2 regions of the Streptomyces sp. NPDC023838 genome follow, and region 2 is predicted to be linked to the other one. Evidence: riboswitches for the same ligand, from Rfam matches in the RefSeq annotation. Region 2 holds a riboswitch; the other holds the start of a gene.

Region 1 (9,103 bases), on a different contig from region 2:
TCCGCCGTCCCGCCCCGACGCGTCCATGTCGCTGCTGACCAATGTGATGGACCACGCCCTCGACGACGGGTACGCGGAGGCGACGGCCCGGCGCAAGGCCGAGGGCCAGGAGGGCATGCCCCGTAACCTGCGCGCGAAGCTCGCGCTGGCCGCCGGTCTGCTGCTCGCCGCCGTGGTGGTGACGGTCGGCGCCGCGCAGGCGCGGATAACGGCGCCGGTGGTCGCCAAGGAGCGCCAGGAGCTGATCGGGCGCGTGGAGGCGGAGACCAAGGCCGCCGACGACCTCCAGAAGAACGTCGACTCGCTGCGCGACGAGGTCGGTGACCGTCAGCGCAAGGCGCTGGAGAAACACGGCGGCGACCAGGGCGAACTGGTCGCGCTGCTGTCGGGAGCGACCGAGGTGCACGGCCCCGGGGTGAAGCTGGTCGTCGACGACGCCAAGAACACCGAGACGGGCGGCGGGGCCAACCCGCGCGAGAACAGCAGCTTCTCGGACACCGGGCGGGTGCGCGACCGGGACATGCAGCGCGTCGTCAACGGTCTGTGGCAGTCCGGCGCCGAGGCCGTCGCCATCAATGGGCAGCGGCTCACCGCCCTTTCGGCGATCAGGGCGGCGGGCGACGCCATACTGGTCGACAACAGGCCGCTGGTGCCGCCGTACACGGTGCTCGCGGTGGGGGACGGGAAGAAGCTCAGCACCGCCTTCCAGGACAGCGCCGACGGTCAGTATCTCCATGTGCTCCAGGAGAACTACGGCATCCGTTCCAGCATTTCGGACCAGGGCGAGGTGCGCCTGCCGGCCGCGCCGAGCCTGATCGTACGTACAGCACAGCCGCAGGCCACGGACGCCGGCAGGGGCGCGGCCGCCACAAGGAAAGGCACATCGTGATCGCCGTACTTGGCCTCGTCGTGGGAGTCGTGGTCGGACTTTTGGTCCGGCCCGAGGTGCCTGCGGTGGTCGAGCCGTATCTGCCCATCGCCGTCGTCGCCGCGCTGGACGCGGTCTTCGGCGGTCTGCGGGCCATGCTCGACGGCATCTTCGTGGACAAGGTCTTCGTGGTGTCCTTCCTGTCGAACGTCGTCGTGGCGGCGCTGATCGTGTTCCTCGGTGACAAGCTGGGCGTGGGCGCGCAGCTGTCGACCGGTGTGGTCGTCGTGCTCGGCATCCGGATCTTCTCCAACGCCGCGGCCATCCGCCGGCACGTCTTCCGGGCGTGAGGCCGATGAGCAGCGAAGACACGCCTGAGCAGGGCCCGGAGCACACCCCCGGACCCGCCGATGGGGCCCCCGACCGGGCCCCGGGACCGGCCGACCGTGCCCCTGGGGCCGCCGACCGCACCCCCGGGCCCGTCGCCGGAAGCACCCCTTCCGTTCCGGAGCCCCCTCGGGCCGACACGCCCGGGATGCCCGGCCCCGCGCCCCAGGAACCGTCCGGTCCGCAGTTGACGGGCCGGCAGCGGCTGGCCGCCGGGGTGTGGCCGCCTCGGGTGACCCGGGCCCAACTGATCGTCGCCCTGCTGCTGTTCGTGCTCGGTCTGGGCCTGGCCATCCAGGTCCGATCCACCAGCGACAACAGCGCGCTGCGCGGGGCCCGCCAGGAGGACCTGGTGCGCATCCTGGACGAGCTCGACTCCCGTACCAAGCGTCTTGAGGACGAGAAGCAGCGTCTCGAAGGGCAGCGCACCGAGCTGGAGACCAGCTCGAACCAGGCGGCGGAGGCGCGTAAGCAGACCCTGGAGAAGGAGCGTCAGCTGGGCATCCTGGCCGGTACGGTCGCGGCGCAGGGCCCCGGCATCACGCTGACCATCACCGACTCCAGGAAGGCGGTCGAGGCGGACAAACTGCTCGACACCATCCAGGAGCTGCGTGCCGCGGGCGCGGAGGCGATCCAGGTCAATGACGTCCGGGTAGTCGCCAACACGTACTTCTCGGACGCCGACGGGGGCATCGAGGTCGACGGCCGGAAAGTCACCGCTCCGTATGTCTTCAAGGTGATCGGAAAGCCACAGGATCTCGAACCCGCGCTCAACATCCCCGGCGGCGTGGTGCAGACTCTGGAGAAGGAGCAGGCCACGGCCACTGTGGTCCGTTCCGAGAAGATCGTCGTGGATGCCTTGCGACCTGCGAAGCGGCCTGACTACGCTCGGTCGTCCTCGCGGTGACGCGGGGCCGCATGCGAGCGACCGCACAAGGGCATGAGCTTGCGGGGGGTCGGCGCACCCAACTCGTGGTGCGTGGTGGAAACTGTTTGGCGGATACGGACGTTGTGAGGATGTCCGGGTCGGCCGGTGTGTTGATTCTGGGTTCGTCCTGCCCCACGGGCGGGTCTGTTTCGGTCAAGGGGAATCGCCCGTGAAGTTGTTTGCGAAGTTGTTCGGCAAGAGCGCACGTGAGGACGGTGCCAGCGGCTCCGCCCGGCATCGTGCCCGAGGCCGTGGACAGGCGGAGGAGCAGGGCGGCGAGCGCCCGCTGTTCCGCGACGAGGTGGGTCGCCCCGGTGGCGACATTCCGGGCGGTCCGGGCGCGTCTTCTGTTGACCCTGCCGGTCCCGGCCGCATAGGTTTCGGGGAACCATCGAGTACGGGTGGAGGGTTTACGCCCGACCCGTATGCGACGAGCGCCCACGCGGTCCAGCCCGGGCAGGAGGATCCGTCCATGCCGGTGTGTACGAGGTGCGGGCACAGCAATGCGGCGGCCAGCCGTTTCTGCTCCAACTGCGGCGCGCCGCTGCGCCCGGGCGCGGTCCCTGAGCGTGCCGCGGAGACCACGTCGACGATCTCGATCTCGGGCCTGGAGGCGTACGACTCCGAGGTGACGGGCCAGACGGCGCTGCCGTCGCTGTCGCCGGAGGCGCAGGCCGCGGTCGACGCGCTGCCGCTGGGCTCCGCCCTCCTGGTGGTGCGCCGCGGGCCGAACTCGGGCAGCCGCTTCCTGCTGGACGGCGAGCTGACCACGGCGGGCCGGCATCCGCAGAGCGACATCTTCCTCGACGACGTGACCGTGTCGCGCCGTCATGTCGAGTTCCGCCGGGGCCCGGACGGCCGTTTCACCGTCTCGGACGTCGGTAGCCTCAACGGCACGTATGTGAACCGGGAGCGGATCGACTCGATCGACCTGTCCAACGGCGACGAGGTGCAGATCGGGAAGTACCGGCTGGTGTTCTACGCGAGCCAGCGCGGCTGACCCTCTCCCAGTCCGTTCGGGGGCCCCTCAGGGGAAGATCCATCCAGGGAAGGCCCATGCTGCACACACCGACGGGCGGTGCCGGAAACGGCACCGCCACAGCGGGCGACCGGCTGATGAGCATCGGCACCGTCCTCAACCAGCTGCGCGAGGAGTTCCCCGAAGTCACCATCTCCAAGATCCGCTTCCTGGAGTCCGAGGGGCTGGTGGAGCCCCGGCGCACGCCGTCGGGGTACCGCAAGTTCAGCCCCGAGGACGTGGAGCGGCTCGCCCAGGTGCTGCGGATGCAGCGGGATCACTATCTGCCGCTGAAGGTCATCCGCGAGCACCTCGACGCGCTGAGCCGGGGCGAGGAGCCCGCGCTGCCCGCTCCGGGCGGAGCACGCGATCTTCCGGACGGCGGGGGCGAGGGGGACCCGGACCGCCCCACAGCGTCCCGTGTGGGGCGTACGGAGCTTCTGGTGGCCGCTGAGGTCACCGAGGAGGAGCTGACCGAGTGGGAGTCCTACGGGCTGATCTCGGCCGGTCCCGGGGGCGGCTACGACGCGGAGTCGGTGAATGTGGCGCGTCTTGTGGCGGACCTGGGCCGATTCGGCCTGGAACCACGTCATCTTCGCGCCATGAAGGCGGCGGCCGACCGCGAGGCCGGTCTGGTCGAACAGGTGGTCGCACCCCTGCGGCTGCACCGCAACCCGCAGACCAGGGCACATGCGGAGGCGACCGTGAGGGAGCTCGCGGCGCTGACCGTGCGGCTCCACGCTGCCCTGGTCCAGACCGCTCTCGGGGTCCGGCTGCACTGACCTCGGGGGTCCCCGACTACCCAAACCTGCCGGGCACGTCCTAGGGTTGCTGTGTGAACGAGCTCGACGTCGTGGGTGTCCGGGTGGAAATGCCCTCCAACCAACCGATCGTGCTCCTGCGTGAAGTGGGAGGCGATCGGTACCTCCCCATCTGGATCGGTCCAGGGGAGGCGACCGCGATCGCCTTCGCCCAGCAGGGGATGGCGCCGGCGCGGCCGCTGACGCACGACCTTTTCAAGGACGTGCTGGAGGCCGTGGGTCAGGAGCTGACCGAGGTCCGCATCACGGACCTGCGCGAAGGTGTCTTCTACGCGGAGCTGGTCTTCGCCAGTGGTGTCGAGGTGAGCGCGCGTCCATCGGACGCCATAGCGCTCGCCCTGCGCACCGGAACGCCGATCTACGGCAGTGACGGGGTGCTCGACGACGCGGGGATCGCGATCCCGGACGAGCAGGAGGACGAGGTGGAGAAGTTCCGCGAGTTCCTCGACCAGATCTCGCCCGAGGACTTCGGCACCAACAGTCAGTGAGCCGCTGCGCCGAGAGCCTGCACACCGGGCGGCTCCGGCGCATTCGAGTAGCCTTTCCCCGAAGAGGGGTACGCGAAACCACTCTCAGGGTGATTATCACTCGGCGTGCCGAGTGTGGCGATCGTTGACGCACCCCGAGTGACTGCCTACCGTCGTGAGGGCAGTTCAAGGACGGAGGGTCGGCGTGAGAAGCAGCGGCGACAGTACGGCAGGGGAGGCCCCCGGACGTCCGGGGGAGAGCGGGCCGTACCCGCCCCCAGGCTCTCGGCCGAGCCCGAGCAGTGGACACCCCCTTCACGACAGTGCGGACGACACCAGCACCGACACCGTCGGATACCGGGGGCCGACGGCCTGCGCGGCGGCGGGGATCACCTACCGGCAGCTCGACTACTGGGCGCGCACCGGCCTGGTCGAGCCCAGTGTGCGTCCGGCGTACGGATCGGGCACCCAGCGGCTCTACAGCTTCAAGGACGTCGTCGTCCTCAAGATCGTCAAGCGTTTCCTGGACACCGGGGTCGCCCTTCAGAACATCCGTACCGCCGTCCAGCACCTGCGCGAGCGCGGCTTCCGCGATCTGGAGCGCATGACGCTGATGAGCGACGGTGCCACCGTGTACGAGTGCTCCTCGCCGGACGAGGTCGTCGACCTGCTCCAGGGCGGCCAGGGGGTCTTCGGCATCGCCGTCGGTGTGGTGTGGCGCGACGTCGAGGCGGCCCTGTCCCAGCTGCACGGAGAACGCGTCGACACCGGCGAGACGCTGGTCGGGCACAACCCCGCCGACGAGCTCGCCCGGCGCCGCAACCGCGCGGTCTGAGGTGCGCCGGGCCGCCGGGGGCCGATTGTCAGTGGCGTGAGGCAGCATCGGTGATGTGAGAGCCGCGCCGACCATTCTGCATCTGGACATGGATGCCTTCTTCGCCGCCGCAGAGCAGGCGTCGAAGCCCAGTCTGCGCGGAAAACCCGTGATCGTGGGCGGCCTCGGACCGCGCGGTGTGGTGGCCACCGCGTCGTACGAGGCACGGCGCTTCGGCGCGCGTTCCGCGATGCCGATGGCGCAGGCGAGACGGCTGTGTCCCAACGGCGCGTATCTGGTGCCGCGCTTCGGGTTCTACCGTTCGATCAGCGAGCAGGTGATGGAGTTGCTGGGGCGGCTGTCGCCTCTGGTGGAGCCCCTGAGCCTCGACGAGGCGTTCGTGGACCTGGAAGCCGGGGGAGTCGCGTGGGACGCCCAGTCGGCCCGTGAGGCAGGTCTGCGGCTGCGTGCGGACATCCGCGCGGTCACGGGTCTGACGGGGTCGGTGGGGCTGGCGGGGTCCAAGATGCTGGCGAAGATCGCCTCGGAGGAGGCGAAGCCGGACGGGATGCTGCTCATAGAGCCCGGCACCGAGCGGGAGCTGCTCGCCCCGATGCCGGTCAGGACGCTGCCGGGCGTGGGGCCCGCGACCGGGGAGCATCTGCGCCGCGCCGGGATGACCACGGTGGCGGATCTGGCCGAGGCGGGCGAGGACGAGCTCGTACGGCTCCTCGGCAAGGCACACGGGGCGTCGCTGCACCGGATGGCCCTGGGGCTCGACGACCGTCCGGTGGTGGCCGAGCGGGACACCAAATCGGTGTCGGTCGAGGACACCTTCGACGTGGATCTGCACGACCGGGTGCGGGTGATGAACGAGGTGGCGCGGCTCGCCGACCGCTGTGTGCAGCGCCTGCGCGCCTCCGGCCACTCGGGCCGCACGATCGTCCTGAAGGTCCGCAGATACGACTTCTCGACGCTGACCCGGTCGGAGACGCTCAGGGGGCCCACGGACGACCCGACGGTGGTGCGCGAGGCGGCCCACCGTCTGCTCGACTCCGTCGACACGACGGGCGGGGTGCGCCTCCTGGGGGTCGGGGTCAGCGGCCTCGCGGACTTCACGCAGGAGGACCTCTTCGCCCAGGCGGCCGGTGAGCAGGGGGCGGTCGAGGAGGCGGCCGCCGAGGACGAGGCGGGTCCGGCCGCCCCCGAGCAGGCGGAGGCGGTGGACCCGGCCGAGCGGCGCTGGCTGGCCGGGCACGACGTGCACCACCGCGAGTTCGGCCCCGGCTGGGTCCAGGGCAGCGGGGTGGGGCGGGTGACGATCCGGTTCGAGACGCCCACGTCGGCCGTGCCCGGACGGGTGCGGACGTTCCGGGTGGACGACCCCGACCTGGAGCCGTCCGAGCCGCTGCCGCTGGTGGCGGCCGCCGAGGAGCCGTCGGCACCCGCGGCCGCGGGGACGGGTGACCGGGGGACGGGAGACGCGGAGGGTCAGGCCTCGTCGTCCTCCTCGCCCGCCAGCCGGCCGAAGTCCCGGTCGGTGCCGGGGAGCGGATCGGGGGCGGCGATGTCCAGACCGTAGTGGTGGTAGAGCTGCAGCTCCTGTTCGGGGGAGAGATGGCGGCCGACACCGAAGTCGGGAGCGTCCTTGATCAGCGCCCGGTCGTAGGGAATGTGCAGGGCGTCGTCGACGAGGGTGCTGGGCTCCAGCGGGACGAAGGCGTCCCGGCTGAACAGGCCGGTGCGTACGGCGGCCCACTCGGGTACTCCGGTGGCGTCGTCGAGGTAGACCTCGTCCACCGTCCCGATCTTGTTGCCGTTGCGGTCGAACGCCTTGCGGCCGATCAGGCTGCGCGGATCGATATCGGTCTGCACGGTCCCTCCAACTGGTCGCAACTGCTCGTAAGCACTACGAAAGTGCACATCGCGGGCGTCGGCCACTCGAAGGATCAGCCCCATGGCGCGCTGGTACCCTGGCCATGGCTGCTGACCCCGCGCGGGAGAGTCCTCCGGAAAGAAGTCCGGAGGCGCCGAAGGAGCAAATCCTCCCCGGAATCTCTCAGGCCCACGTACCGCGCGGACGAGGTCACTCTGGAAAGCAGGACGGGGGACGTGCGGGCATACGCCTGTGCGCGCACCCTTTCCTCACCGACGGTGAAAGCCGGGACGCCCCCACGCGCCCCGGTGAAGCTCTCAGGTTGAGATGACAGAGGGGGAGGCCGTCCGGGTACCCGCGCCGTGGTGCCCCTCGCAGGTCGTGCAGACCAGGAGGCCTCCGTAATGACCGCCAACCGCATGCCGCTCACCGAGCTCGAGCGTGGCATCCCCTTCGAGCAGCGTCACATCGGGCCCGATGCCGAGGCCCAGGCGAAGATGCTCGCGCAGGTGGGCTACGGCTCGCTCGACGAGCTGACCGCCGCCGCGGTGCCGGACGTGATCAAGAGCGCCGAGGCGCTGGGTCTGCCCGGCGCCCGCACCGAGGCCGAGGTCCTGGCCGAGCTGCGCTCCCTCGCCGACCGCAACAAGGTGCTGGCCCCGATGATCGGTCTGGGCTACTACGGCACGTTCACGCCGCCGGTGATCCTGCGCAACGTCATGGAGAACCCGGCCTGGTACACCGCGTACACGCCGTACCAGCCGGAGATCTCGCAGGGCCGCCTGGAGGCGCTGCTCAACTTCCAGACCGTCGTCGCCGACCTCACCGGGCTGCCCACCTCGGGCGCCTCCCTGCTCGACGAGGGCACCGCGGCCGCCGAGGCGCTCGCGCTCTCGCGCCGGGTCGGCAAGGTCAAGGGCGGGGTCTTCCTCGTCGACGCGGACACCCTGCCGCAGACCGTCGCCGTCATAGAGACGCGCGCCGAGCCGACCGGTGTCGAGGTCGTCGTCGCCGACCTGAGCCGCGGCATCCCGGCCGAGGTGGCCGAACGCGGTGTGTTCGGCGTGCTGCTCCAGTACCCGGGCGCCTCCGGCGAGGTCCGCGACCTCAAGCCGGTCATCGACGAGGCCCACGAGCTGGGCGCGATCGTCACGGTCGCCGCCGACCTGCTCGCCCTGACCCTGCTGACCTCGCCCGGCGAGCTCGGCGCGGACATCGCGGTCGGCACCACCCAGCGTTTCGGCGTCCCGATGGGCTTCGGCGGCCCGCACGCCGGCTACATGGCGGTCCAGGAGAAGTTCGCCCGCAGCCTGCCCGGCCGCCTCGTCGGCGTCTCCGTCGACGCCGACGGCAACAAGGCGTACCGCCTGGCGCTGCAGACCCGCGAGCAGCACATCCGCCGCGAGAAGGCCACCAGCAACATCTGTACGGCGCAGGTCCTGCTCGCCGTCATGGCCGGGATGTACGCGGTCTACCACGGCCCGGACGGCCTGCGGCAGATCGCCCGCCGCACCCACCGCTACGCGGTGATCCTCGCCGAGGGCCTGCGCGCCGCCGGTGTGGAGGTCGTGCACGGTTCGTACTTCGACACGCTGACCGTGCGCGTGCCCGGCAAGGCCGCCGAGGCCGTCGCCGCCGCCCGGGACGGCGGGGTCAACCTGCACCTGGTCGACGCCGACACCGTCTCGATCGCCTGCGACGAGACCACCGATCGCGACCGCGTCGCCGCCGTCTGGGCCGCCTTCGGCGCCGAGGGCGACATCGAGGCGCTGGACGCCACGGCCGCCGACACGCTGCCGTCGGCGCTGCTGCGCGGCGACGCCTTCCTCACCCACCCGGTCTTCCACCAGCACCGCTCCGAGACCGCGATGCTGCGCTACCTGCGCAAGCTCGCCGACCGTGACTACGCGCTGGACCGCGGCAT
Region 2 (9,103 bases):
ACAGAATGATCCGCTCGGCATTGCCGATGTCCCCGCCGACATTGAGCGTGCCGCAGTCCGTGCACCCCTGGTGGATTCCGGCGATGACCTCGCGGAAGGCCGCGTCGTCCACGTCATGGGGGTAGCGGACGACACTGAGGAGCCCGATGGGGGTGGCGCCCATGGCCGCGACGTCGCTGACATTGGCGATCGCCAGGTAATACCCGATGTCGAATCCGGAAAGCAGCCCCAGCTCGTAGAGGACGAATTTGGGGCCGCGGACGTAGTCCGACCCCACGACCAGGGTCAGGGGGGAGTTGAACTCGTACACGGCGCAGTCGTCCCTGGCGTCGGCGCCCGCGACCAGGTCGACGTCGAGGCTTCCGGCGCCGACTTTCCGGCCCGACTGGCCGCTGAGGAATTCGGTGATGAGCTGCTGGACCCGGGTCGGCTCGTCCGAGTAGACCGGGCCGCTCATGCGGTGTACTTCCCGAGCTCGCGCAGCGCGGCTTTCAGAACCGCCGCGGCCGGCAGATAAGTCGAGTCCACTTCCAGGGAGTTCGGCATGGCCCGGATGGCATCGCGGTTCTCGAGGTCGCGTTCCGTCGCCGGGCCGACCCTGATGGAGCGGTCCGGCATGTTCCGGTACTGCGCGCGGCGCCGTTCCACACGTACGGAATCACTGGCGGTCAGATAGATGTGCAAGGTGGCTTCGGTGAGCAGTGAGGTGGCCACGTCGCGGCCGACGGCGACGATGTTCCCGTGTTTCTCGGCGATGGACCGGTGCAGTGCGAGGATCGCCTGGCGGCACGCCGTGTTCTGGGCGACCGCCTTGAGGTTCCGGTCCAGCGAGGTGTGGAAGATCCGGTCGGTGATGTCCTGCCCCCGGAACAGAATGACGTGCCGCTGCCAGGGGTCTTCCTCGCTGTGCCGGGCGTACACCTCGGGCCGGTGGATGAGCAGGGCGCCGAGGTCGGCCGCCAGTGTTTCGATGGGCTCGTGGTCGAGGGCGAACGCCAGGCTGCGGTAGGTGAGTCCGGTGTCGAGGAACGCCAGGCCCAGTTCTCGCGCGAGCGCGGTGGCGAGGGTGGTCTTACCGCTGGCGGTAGGGCCGTCGATGGAGAGGGACAGTTCAGTCACGCCGTGCCTCCGGGCGGGCTCGGGTCGGATTCCGGTCGGCATCGGCGCCCCACGCGGACGTCAGCGCGACGGTTTCGCGGAAGAGTTCCTTGCGGACGACGAGTGCGTAGTCCCACAAGGGGTCGGCGATGCCCACGAGGGTGCCGACCTTGGAGCGGAGGTACTGGCTGCGCAGGGGGCGCCGGGGGCGGTACACCCGCAGGCCGGCCTCGTGCCAGCACATGAAATAGGGAACGCCGCTGAATTCGGCGAGTTGGTCCATGCCGGTCAGAGCGGTCGTGTCCAGCCCGTCGGCCACAATGAGGGCGTCGATTCGGCGGCCCTCTATGGGGAGGATGTGCCAGTGGGCGTGGGAAATGCACGCGCTCGCGTCCATGCCGGGGGACGAGCCGTGTTCGAGGAGAGTGAAATCGCCGAAGGTTTCCCGGTACATCGGCTCCAGCCTGCCGAGGATCGTATCGAGTTCGGCGGAGAAGTCGGTGACCACCTGCGCAAAGCTGAAATAATGAGCCACGGGCAGGAGCAACAAATGCCCCAGGGTCATGGGGGACAGGTCCGCCAGTAATCGGAAATGCTCGGTCGCGCAGATCAGCCGACTGGACGGCTCGCCCTCGTATATGCGCAGGAATGTAGTGTCCCGGGACCCGGCGATTTCGTCACAGAGATCCGATCCAGAGCATTCCGCCGCACGCGGCATGGCTCACTCCCCGGTGGAGCCGATAAATATGGCGAAAATTTACTGTAGCCGATGCCCATGCGCAAGCGAGCTACGGTAATTGGCCAAAGTGGGGGTGAGTATCCGGCGTGCGGCGGATCGCGATATTGATCGAAGAATCGATTCGACGTGCGGGGACTTCGGGACCGCCCGGCCCGTCAGCACTCGATGATGTTGACCGCCAGACCGCCGCGCGCCGTCTCCTTGTACTTCACCGACATGTCCGCGCCGGTCTCCTTCATGGTCTTGATGACCTTGTCCAGGGACACCTTGTGGCTGCCGTCGCCGCGCATCGCCATCTTCGCGGCGGTCACGGCCTTCACGGCCGCCATGCCGTTGCGCTCGATGCACGGGATCTGGACCAGGCCGCCGACCGGGTCGCAGGTCAGGCCCAGGTTGTGCTCCATGCCGATCTCCGCGGCGTTCTCGACCTGCTCGGGGGTGCCGCCCAGGACCTCGGCCAGCGCGCCCGCGGCCATCGAGCAGGCGGAGCCGACCTCGCCCTGGCAGCCGACCTCGGCGCCGGAGATCGAGGCGTTCTCCTTGAAGAGCATGCCGATCGCGCCGGCCGCCAGCAGGAAGCGGACCACGCCCTCGTCGTCCGCGCCGGGCACGAAGTTCATGTAGTAGTGCAGCACGGCCGGGATGATGCCCGCGGCGCCGTTGGTGGGCGCGGTGACGACGCGGCCGCCCGCCGCGTTCTCCTCGTTCACCGCCATCGCGTACAGCGTCGCCCACTCCATCGCGTGCGCGTCCGGGTTGCCCTCGGCGCGCAGCTGGCGGGCGGTGGTCGCGGCGCGGCGGCGGACCTTCAGGCCGCCCGGCAGAATGCCCTCGCGGGACATGCCGCGCGAGACGCACGCCTGCATCACGCGCCAGATCTCCAGCAGACCCGCACGGATCTCGTCCTCCGTGCGCCAGGCCTTCTCGTTCTCCAGCATCATCGCGGAGATCGACAGACCGGTCTCGTTCGCCAGCCGCAGCAGCTCGTCGCCGGTGCGGAAGGGGTACTTCAGGACCGTGTCGTCGGGCACGATCGGGTTCTCGCCCGCGACCGCGTCCTCGTCGACGACGAAACCGCCGCCGACCGAGTAGTACGTCTTCTCCAGGACCAGCGCGCCCTCGCTGTCGTACGCGAAGATCGTCATCCCGTTGGCGTGGTACGGCAGCGCCTTGCGGCGGTGCAGGATCAGGTCCTCGTCGAAGTCGAAGGGGATCTCGTGGGCGCCGAGCAGGTTGATCCGGCCCGCCGACTTGATCCGCTCCATCTGCTCGTCCGCGGTCTCCACGTCGACCGTGCGCGGCGAGTTGCCCTCCAGGCCGAGCAGGACCGCCTTGGGGGTGCCGTGGCCGTGGCCGGTCGCGCCCAGCGAGCCGTACAGCTCCGCGCGTATCGCCGCCGTGTGGGCCAGCAGGCCCTCGTTCTTCAGCCGCCGCGCGAACATCCGGGCAGCGCGCATCGGGCCGACCGTGTGGGAGCTGGACGGGCCGATGCCGATCGAGAACAGGTCGAAGACCGAGATGGCCACGAGAAGACTCCTTGAGGGGGTAGACGCCGTTGTCTGCCGGGTGGTGCGGAAGAGCAGGAAAACGGGAGGTGCAAGGGTTCGGGGCACCGCACTCACTGTCCAGTGTGCGCGGTGCCCCGAAGGTTCGTACGAACAAAAGGGTACGAAACTACTTCAGGCCGGGGTACAGGGGGTGCTTCGCGGCCAGGGCGGAGACCCGGGCGGCGAGCGCGTCCTTGTCGAAGTCCGGCTTCAGCGTCTCGGCGATGATGTCGGCGACCTCGCGGAAGTCGTCGGCGCCGAAGCCGCGGGTGGCCAGCGCGGGGGTGCCGATCCGCAGGCCCGAGGTGACCATCGGGGGCCGCGGGTCGTTCGGGATCGCGTTCCGGTTGACCGTGATGCCGACCTCGTGGAGGCGGTCCTCGGCCTGCTGGCCGTCGAGCTCGGAGTTGCGCAGGTCCACGAGGACCAGGTGGACGTCCGTGCCGCCGGACAGGACCGAGACGCCGACCTCGGTCACGTCGTCCTGGATCAGGCGCTCGGCGATGATCCGGGAGCCCTCCAGGGTGCGCTCCTGGCGCTCCTTGAACTCCTCCGAGGCCGCCACCTTGAACGAGACCGCCTTGGCCGCGATCACGTGCTCGAGCGGGCCGCCCTGCTGACCGGGGAAGACCGCCGAGTTGATCTTCTTGGCGAGCTCCTGCGTCGACAGGATGACACCGCCGCGCGGACCGCCGAGGGTCTTGTGCGTGGTGGTGGTCACGACGTGGGCGTGCGGCACCGGGTTCGGGTGCAGACCCGCGGCGACCAGGCCCGCGAAGTGGGCCATGTCGACCATCAGGTACGCGCCGACCTCGTCCGCGATGCGGCGGAACGCGGCGAAGTCCAGCTGGCGCGGGTACGCGGACCAGCCGGCCACGATCAGCTGCGGCTTGGACTCCTTGGCCAGGCGCTCGACCTCGGCCATGTCGACCTGACCGGTCTGCTCGTCGACGTGGTAGGCGACCACGTTGTAGAGCTTGCCGGAGAAGTTGATCTTCATGCCGTGGGTCAGGTGACCGCCGTGGGCCAGGTTCAGGCCCATGATCGTGTCACCCGGCTTCAGCAGCGCGAACATCGCGGCCGCGTTGGCTTGGGCGCCCGAGTGCGGCTGTACGTTGGCGTGCTCGGCGCCGAAGAGCGCCTTGATGCGGTCGATCGCGATCTGCTCGACCACGTCGACGTGCTCGCAGCCGCCGTAGTAGCGGCGCCCCGGGTAGCCCTCGGCGTACTTGTTGGTGAGGACCGAGCCCTGGGCCTCCATGACCGCGACCGGAGCGAAGTTCTCCGAGGCGATCATTTCGAGGGTGGACTGCTGACGGTGGAGCTCGGCGTCGACGGCGGCGGCGACGTCCGGGTCCAGCTCATGGAGGGACTGGTTCAGAAGCGACATCGGAAGATCCCTGGAGTGGTAGGTCAGCCGGCGGAGAAGGCGGTGTACTCGTCGGCGGAGAGCAGGTCGCCCGGCTCCTCCGCCACGCGCACCTTGAACAGCCAGCCACCCTCGAACGGGGCGGAGTTGACCAGCGACGGGTCGTCGACGACGTCCTGGTTGGCCTCGACGACCTCGCCCGAGACCGGGGAGTAGAGGTCGCTGACCGACTTGGTCGACTCCAGCTCGCCGCAGGTCTCGCCCGCGGTCACCGTGTCACCGACCTCCGGGAGCTGGACGAACACCACGTCACCGAGCGCGTTGGCCGCGTGCTCCGTGATGCCGACCGTCGAGACGCCGTCCGCGGCGGCCGACAGCCACTCGTGCTCCTTGCTGTAGCGCAGCTGCTGGGGGTTGCTCATGACCTGAATTCTCCTGTACGAGGGGGAGTGGTGGTGAACGGAAAAGTCATGCGGTGCGTGTGCGAGGGGTCACTTCTGGCGCTTGTAGAACGGCAGCGCCACGACCTCGTACGCCTCATGCGTACCGCGAATGTCGACGCCCACGCCGGAGGTGCCCGGTGCGGCGTGCGCGGCGTCCACGTACGCCATGGCGATCGGCTTGCCCAGCGTGGGCGAGGGGGCGCCCGAGGTGACCTCGCCGACGACCTCGCCGTCCGCCACCACGGAGAATCCGGACCGCGGCACCCGGCGGCCCTCGGCCACCAGGCCGACCAGCTTGCGCGGCGCCTTGGCGGCGGCGCGCTCGGCGGCGGCCTCCAGGGCCTCGCGGCCCACGAAGTCGCCCTCCTTCTCGAACTTCACGACCCGGCCGAGCCCCGCGTCGAACGGCGTCAGCGCGGTGGTCAGCTCGTGCCCGTACAGCGGCATGCCCGCCTCGAGGCGCAGGGTGTCGCGGCAGGACAGACCGCACGGCACCAGGCCCGCGTCCTTGCCCGCGTCGGTCAGCGCGCGCCACAGCCGCTCGGCGTCGGCCGGGGCCACGAAGAGCTCGAAACCGTCCTCGCCGGTGTAGCCCGTACGGGCGATGAGGGCCGGGACACCGGCCACCGTGCCGGGCAGGCCCGCGTAGTACTTCAGGCCGTCGAGGTCGGCGTCGGTGAGCGAGGCGAGGATGGCGGGGGACTCGGGGCCCTGGACGGCGAGCAGCGCGTAGTTGTCGCGGTCGTCGCGGACCTCGGCGTCGAAGGCGGCCGCGCGCTCGGTGATCGCGTCCAGGACGACCTGGGCGTTGCCGGCGTTGGCGACGACCATGTACTCCTGCTCGCCGAGGCGGTAGACGATCAGGTCGTCGACGATGCCGCCGTCCTCCTGGCAGATCATCGTGTACCGGGCGCGGCCCACGCCGATGGTGCTCATGTTGCCGACCAGCGCGTAGTCCAGGGCCTTGACGGCTTCCGGTCCGGTGACGGTGATCTCGCCCATGTGGGACAGGTCGAAGAGACCGGCCCGGGTGCGGACCGCGGTGTGCTCGTCGCGCTCGCTGCCGTACCGCAGCGGCATGTCCCAGCCGGCGAAGTCGGTCATGGTCGCGCCCAGCGAACGGTGCAGTGCGTCGAGGGCGGTGAGACGGGGGTTGCTCATGAGGGTGTGGCTCCCAGGGCATGACGGCGAGGACGATCCTCCCCATCTGTCATCGGAACCTGAGAGGTTCGCCGGACGCACGTCGGGGTCCTGGCTTGCACCTTGGGTGGAGCCGCGCCGTTTGGGAACGCGCGGCCCGCTTTTCAGATCTGCCTCATCCACGCGGTACGGGGCCTGAGAGATTCAAGGGAGGGACTTGCTCCTTCGGCGCCCCGGGAACTGACCGAGGACTCTCCCGCGTGGATTCAAGCGGCCGGTATGCAGTTGGCGGGCACATCATTGCACGCCTCCCCGGAACGACACATCACTCAGGTCTCATTACCATCTCTTTACGCTCATCGGGGACGGGTCGCACGACCCGACAGGGGGAGGGCCCATGACGGTTCACACGACGGCGGCGGCGCGGGCGGACGCGCCGGTTCCGGTGGTACGGGACCTGCGCGGCCTGGGCGGCCGCTCACCGCACACGCTCCGGTTCGCCGAGGGGGACGTGGTGGTGGTCTCCGGTCTGCCCGGCAGCGGCAAGACGACCCTGCTGCGGCAGGCCGCGCCGGGCCTGGGCATCGACTCCCAGGACACCCGCAAGGCCTGGGAGGCCCGGCTGCCCGGGGTGCCGTACGCGCTGTACCGCCCGGTCGCCCGCGTCGCCCACTTCCTGCGGATGCACCGGGCGCTGCGGGCGGGCGGCGGCCTGGCCGTCCACGACTGCGGCACCCACGCCTGGGTGCGCTGGTCGCTGGCGAGGGCGGCGGCGCGGGGCGGGCGCTCGCTGCACCTGGTGCTCCTGGACGTCTCCCCGCAGACGGCCCTGGCGGGCCAGGTGGCCCGCGGCCGCAAGGTCTCCGCGTACGCCTTCGCCCGCCACGCCAGGGCGGTGCCCCGCCTGATAGCCGCGGTGGCCGAGGGTCGCCTGCCCAGAGGGGTCGCGTCGGCGGTTCTGCTGGACCGGGAGGCGGCGGGGGCGGTGGCACGGTTCGCCTTCGAGGAGAACCCGGCCCGACGCTAAGGTTTCCGTGCCGGGGACTCGCACCCCCCGTCTTCCGAGGGGCGCGGGGCTGTGACATTGCGGCTCCGCCGCGTGGGCACGACCAGCCAGAGACGGTCAGCAGACCCAGAGACGGTCAGCAGAACCAGAGACGGCCAGCAGACAAAGGACAGGCACATGGAATTCCCGCACCCCCAGGGCGGCGGCGGCTGGCCGGGCAACGAGCTGGAGGAGGCCCTGGCGGCCTCGCTCGGCGTCCCGGGTGCGGGCCCCCGCCTGATAGAGGTCATGGGCCGCAACCCCGTCTGGGTCCCCCTTCCCAACGGCGGCAGCCGTGAGAGCGCCGACCTGGACCTCCCCACCATGGAGATCGACGGCGCCCCCTACGTCCCCGTCTACAGCTCCGAGCAGCAGTTCCTCCAGTGCGTCGGGCCGCACATGTCGTTCGCCGTGGCGCCCGCCGTCGAGTTCGCCCGGGGGCTGCCCCCGCAGCTGGGCATCGCGCTGAACCCGGAGGGCGCGGTCGGCGTACCGCTGCCGCCGCCCGCGGTGGCCGAGTTGTGCCGTACCGGGCGCACCGCCCTGGACGGGCCCGCCTCCGGCGCCCGGGTCCGGCTCTTCGAGCCCGACTGGCAGGAGGACCCGGTCGACTTCCTGACCGCCGCGGCCGCCGAGTTCGACGCCACCGGCGTGGTGCTCACCGCCCGCCGCGCGCTCGCCTCCATCGAGGGCGACGCCCCGACGCTCCTCATCGGCGTGGAGTTCTCCACCTGGGACGGGGCCGGGCGCAACGCCCCCATGGAGGCACTGGGCCGCGCGCTGGGCCGGGTGCCGGTCGGCTGGCCGGTGAACCTGGTGCTGCTCGACGTGGCCCAGGACCCGGTGGGCGACTGGATGCGCGAGCGAGTGCGCCCCTTCTACACGCGAGCCACGGACAGGCCGTAGACCCCGCTCACCAGCACCGCGAAGCCGATCCGGGCGGAAGTCCGCCGCATCCACCGGCCACCCCCCGGCTCCTCCCGCATAAGCTGGTTTCATAATCCGTAGACCCCCGCGGCGGCACGCCTGTGTACCGGCGGCGCGGGGGACCGAAGAGGGGCGGGACCCAGGGTGAGTGCGTCAGGCACCGCGGCGGCCGGGCAGGTCGAGCACATGCTGCGCCAGGTGGCCCCCGGACGCTACGACGCGTACGAGGCGCTGCTGCACGCCCTCGGCGACCCCTCGTCCGGCCGGCTGTGGATGCTGCTCTGGCACGGCCGCCCCGGCGCCCCCGACGCGCAGTACGGGAACATGGAGGTCGACGGGGTGGCGTACGCACCCTGTGTGACCTCCGCGCAGGAGCTCGCCGCCAGTGGCTGGAACCGGGCCCACGAAGTGGTCACCGGCGGTGACATCGCGCGCGCCCTCTACCCCGACCGGTACGGGATCTGGCTCAACCCGCACGCCCCGGGCGGCGGGGTCGGCATCCCCTGGACCGATCTGCGCCGGATCGCCACCGGCCTCGACCGGATGCCCGCGGGCCCGCTGCGGATCACCGAACCGGCCGTGGAGATCCCGCAGTTCTACGCCCTGCTCGCGCAGCACGCGCACCGCACCCCGGCCGTCCGGGCGCTGCGCCGCGCCTGGGTGCAGCCCGCGCTCGGCACCCCGTACCTGGCCATCGGCCTCGACCTCTACGACACCGGGCCGCAGTCCGTGGACGCGGTGCGCGCGATGATGCAGCAGGCGATCGCCGCCGTGCCCGACGGGCTGCCGGTCTCC

What was found. A riboswitch is a leader RNA that binds a small molecule or an ion and turns the genes downstream of it on or off. The one in region 2 is predicted to bind glycine.
Region 1: it holds a riboswitch for glycine, as region 2 does, so the genes downstream of both, gcvP (aminomethyl-transferring glycine dehydrogenase) here and gcvT (glycine cleavage system aminomethyltransferase GcvT) in region 2, are expected to answer to the same signal.

Annotation. Positions count from the first base shown of each region.
Region 1 covers NZ_JBFAAD010000026.1:3,619-12,721, forward strand. Annotated here, with positions in the region: gene AB0G17_RS26665 (DUF881 domain-containing protein) at 1-889, shown strand, start outside; gene AB0G17_RS26670 (small basic family protein) at 886-1,218, shown strand; gene AB0G17_RS26675 (DUF881 domain-containing protein) at 1,224-2,162, shown strand; gene AB0G17_RS26680 (FHA domain-containing protein) at 2,245-3,183, shown strand; gene AB0G17_RS26685 (MerR family transcriptional regulator) at 3,240-3,983, shown strand; gene AB0G17_RS26690 (bifunctional nuclease family protein) at 4,037-4,510, shown strand; gene AB0G17_RS26695 (MerR family transcriptional regulator) at 4,695-5,324, shown strand; gene AB0G17_RS26700 (DNA polymerase IV) at 5,380-6,885, shown strand; gene AB0G17_RS26705 (PRC-barrel domain-containing protein) at 6,795-7,178, opposite strand; glycine riboswitch at 7,291-7,388, shown strand; gene gcvP (aminomethyl-transferring glycine dehydrogenase) at 7,584-9,103, shown strand, end outside.
Region 2 covers NZ_JBFAAD010000009.1:154,459-163,561, reverse strand. Annotated here, with positions in the region: gene thiL (thiamine-phosphate kinase) at 1-457, opposite strand, end outside; gene AB0G17_RS14535 ((d)CMP kinase) at 454-1,119, opposite strand; gene AB0G17_RS14530 (HIT domain-containing protein) at 1,112-1,816, opposite strand; gene AB0G17_RS14525 (L-serine ammonia-lyase) at 1,993-3,363, opposite strand; gene glyA (serine hydroxymethyltransferase) at 3,512-4,774, opposite strand; gene gcvH (glycine cleavage system protein GcvH) at 4,798-5,175, opposite strand; gene gcvT (glycine cleavage system aminomethyltransferase GcvT) at 5,245-6,357, opposite strand; glycine riboswitch at 6,511-6,605, opposite strand; gene AB0G17_RS14505 (AAA family ATPase) at 6,734-7,363, shown strand; gene AB0G17_RS14500 (enhanced serine sensitivity protein SseB) at 7,520-8,287, shown strand; gene AB0G17_RS14495 (enhanced serine sensitivity protein SseB C-terminal domain-containing protein) at 8,453-9,103, shown strand, end outside.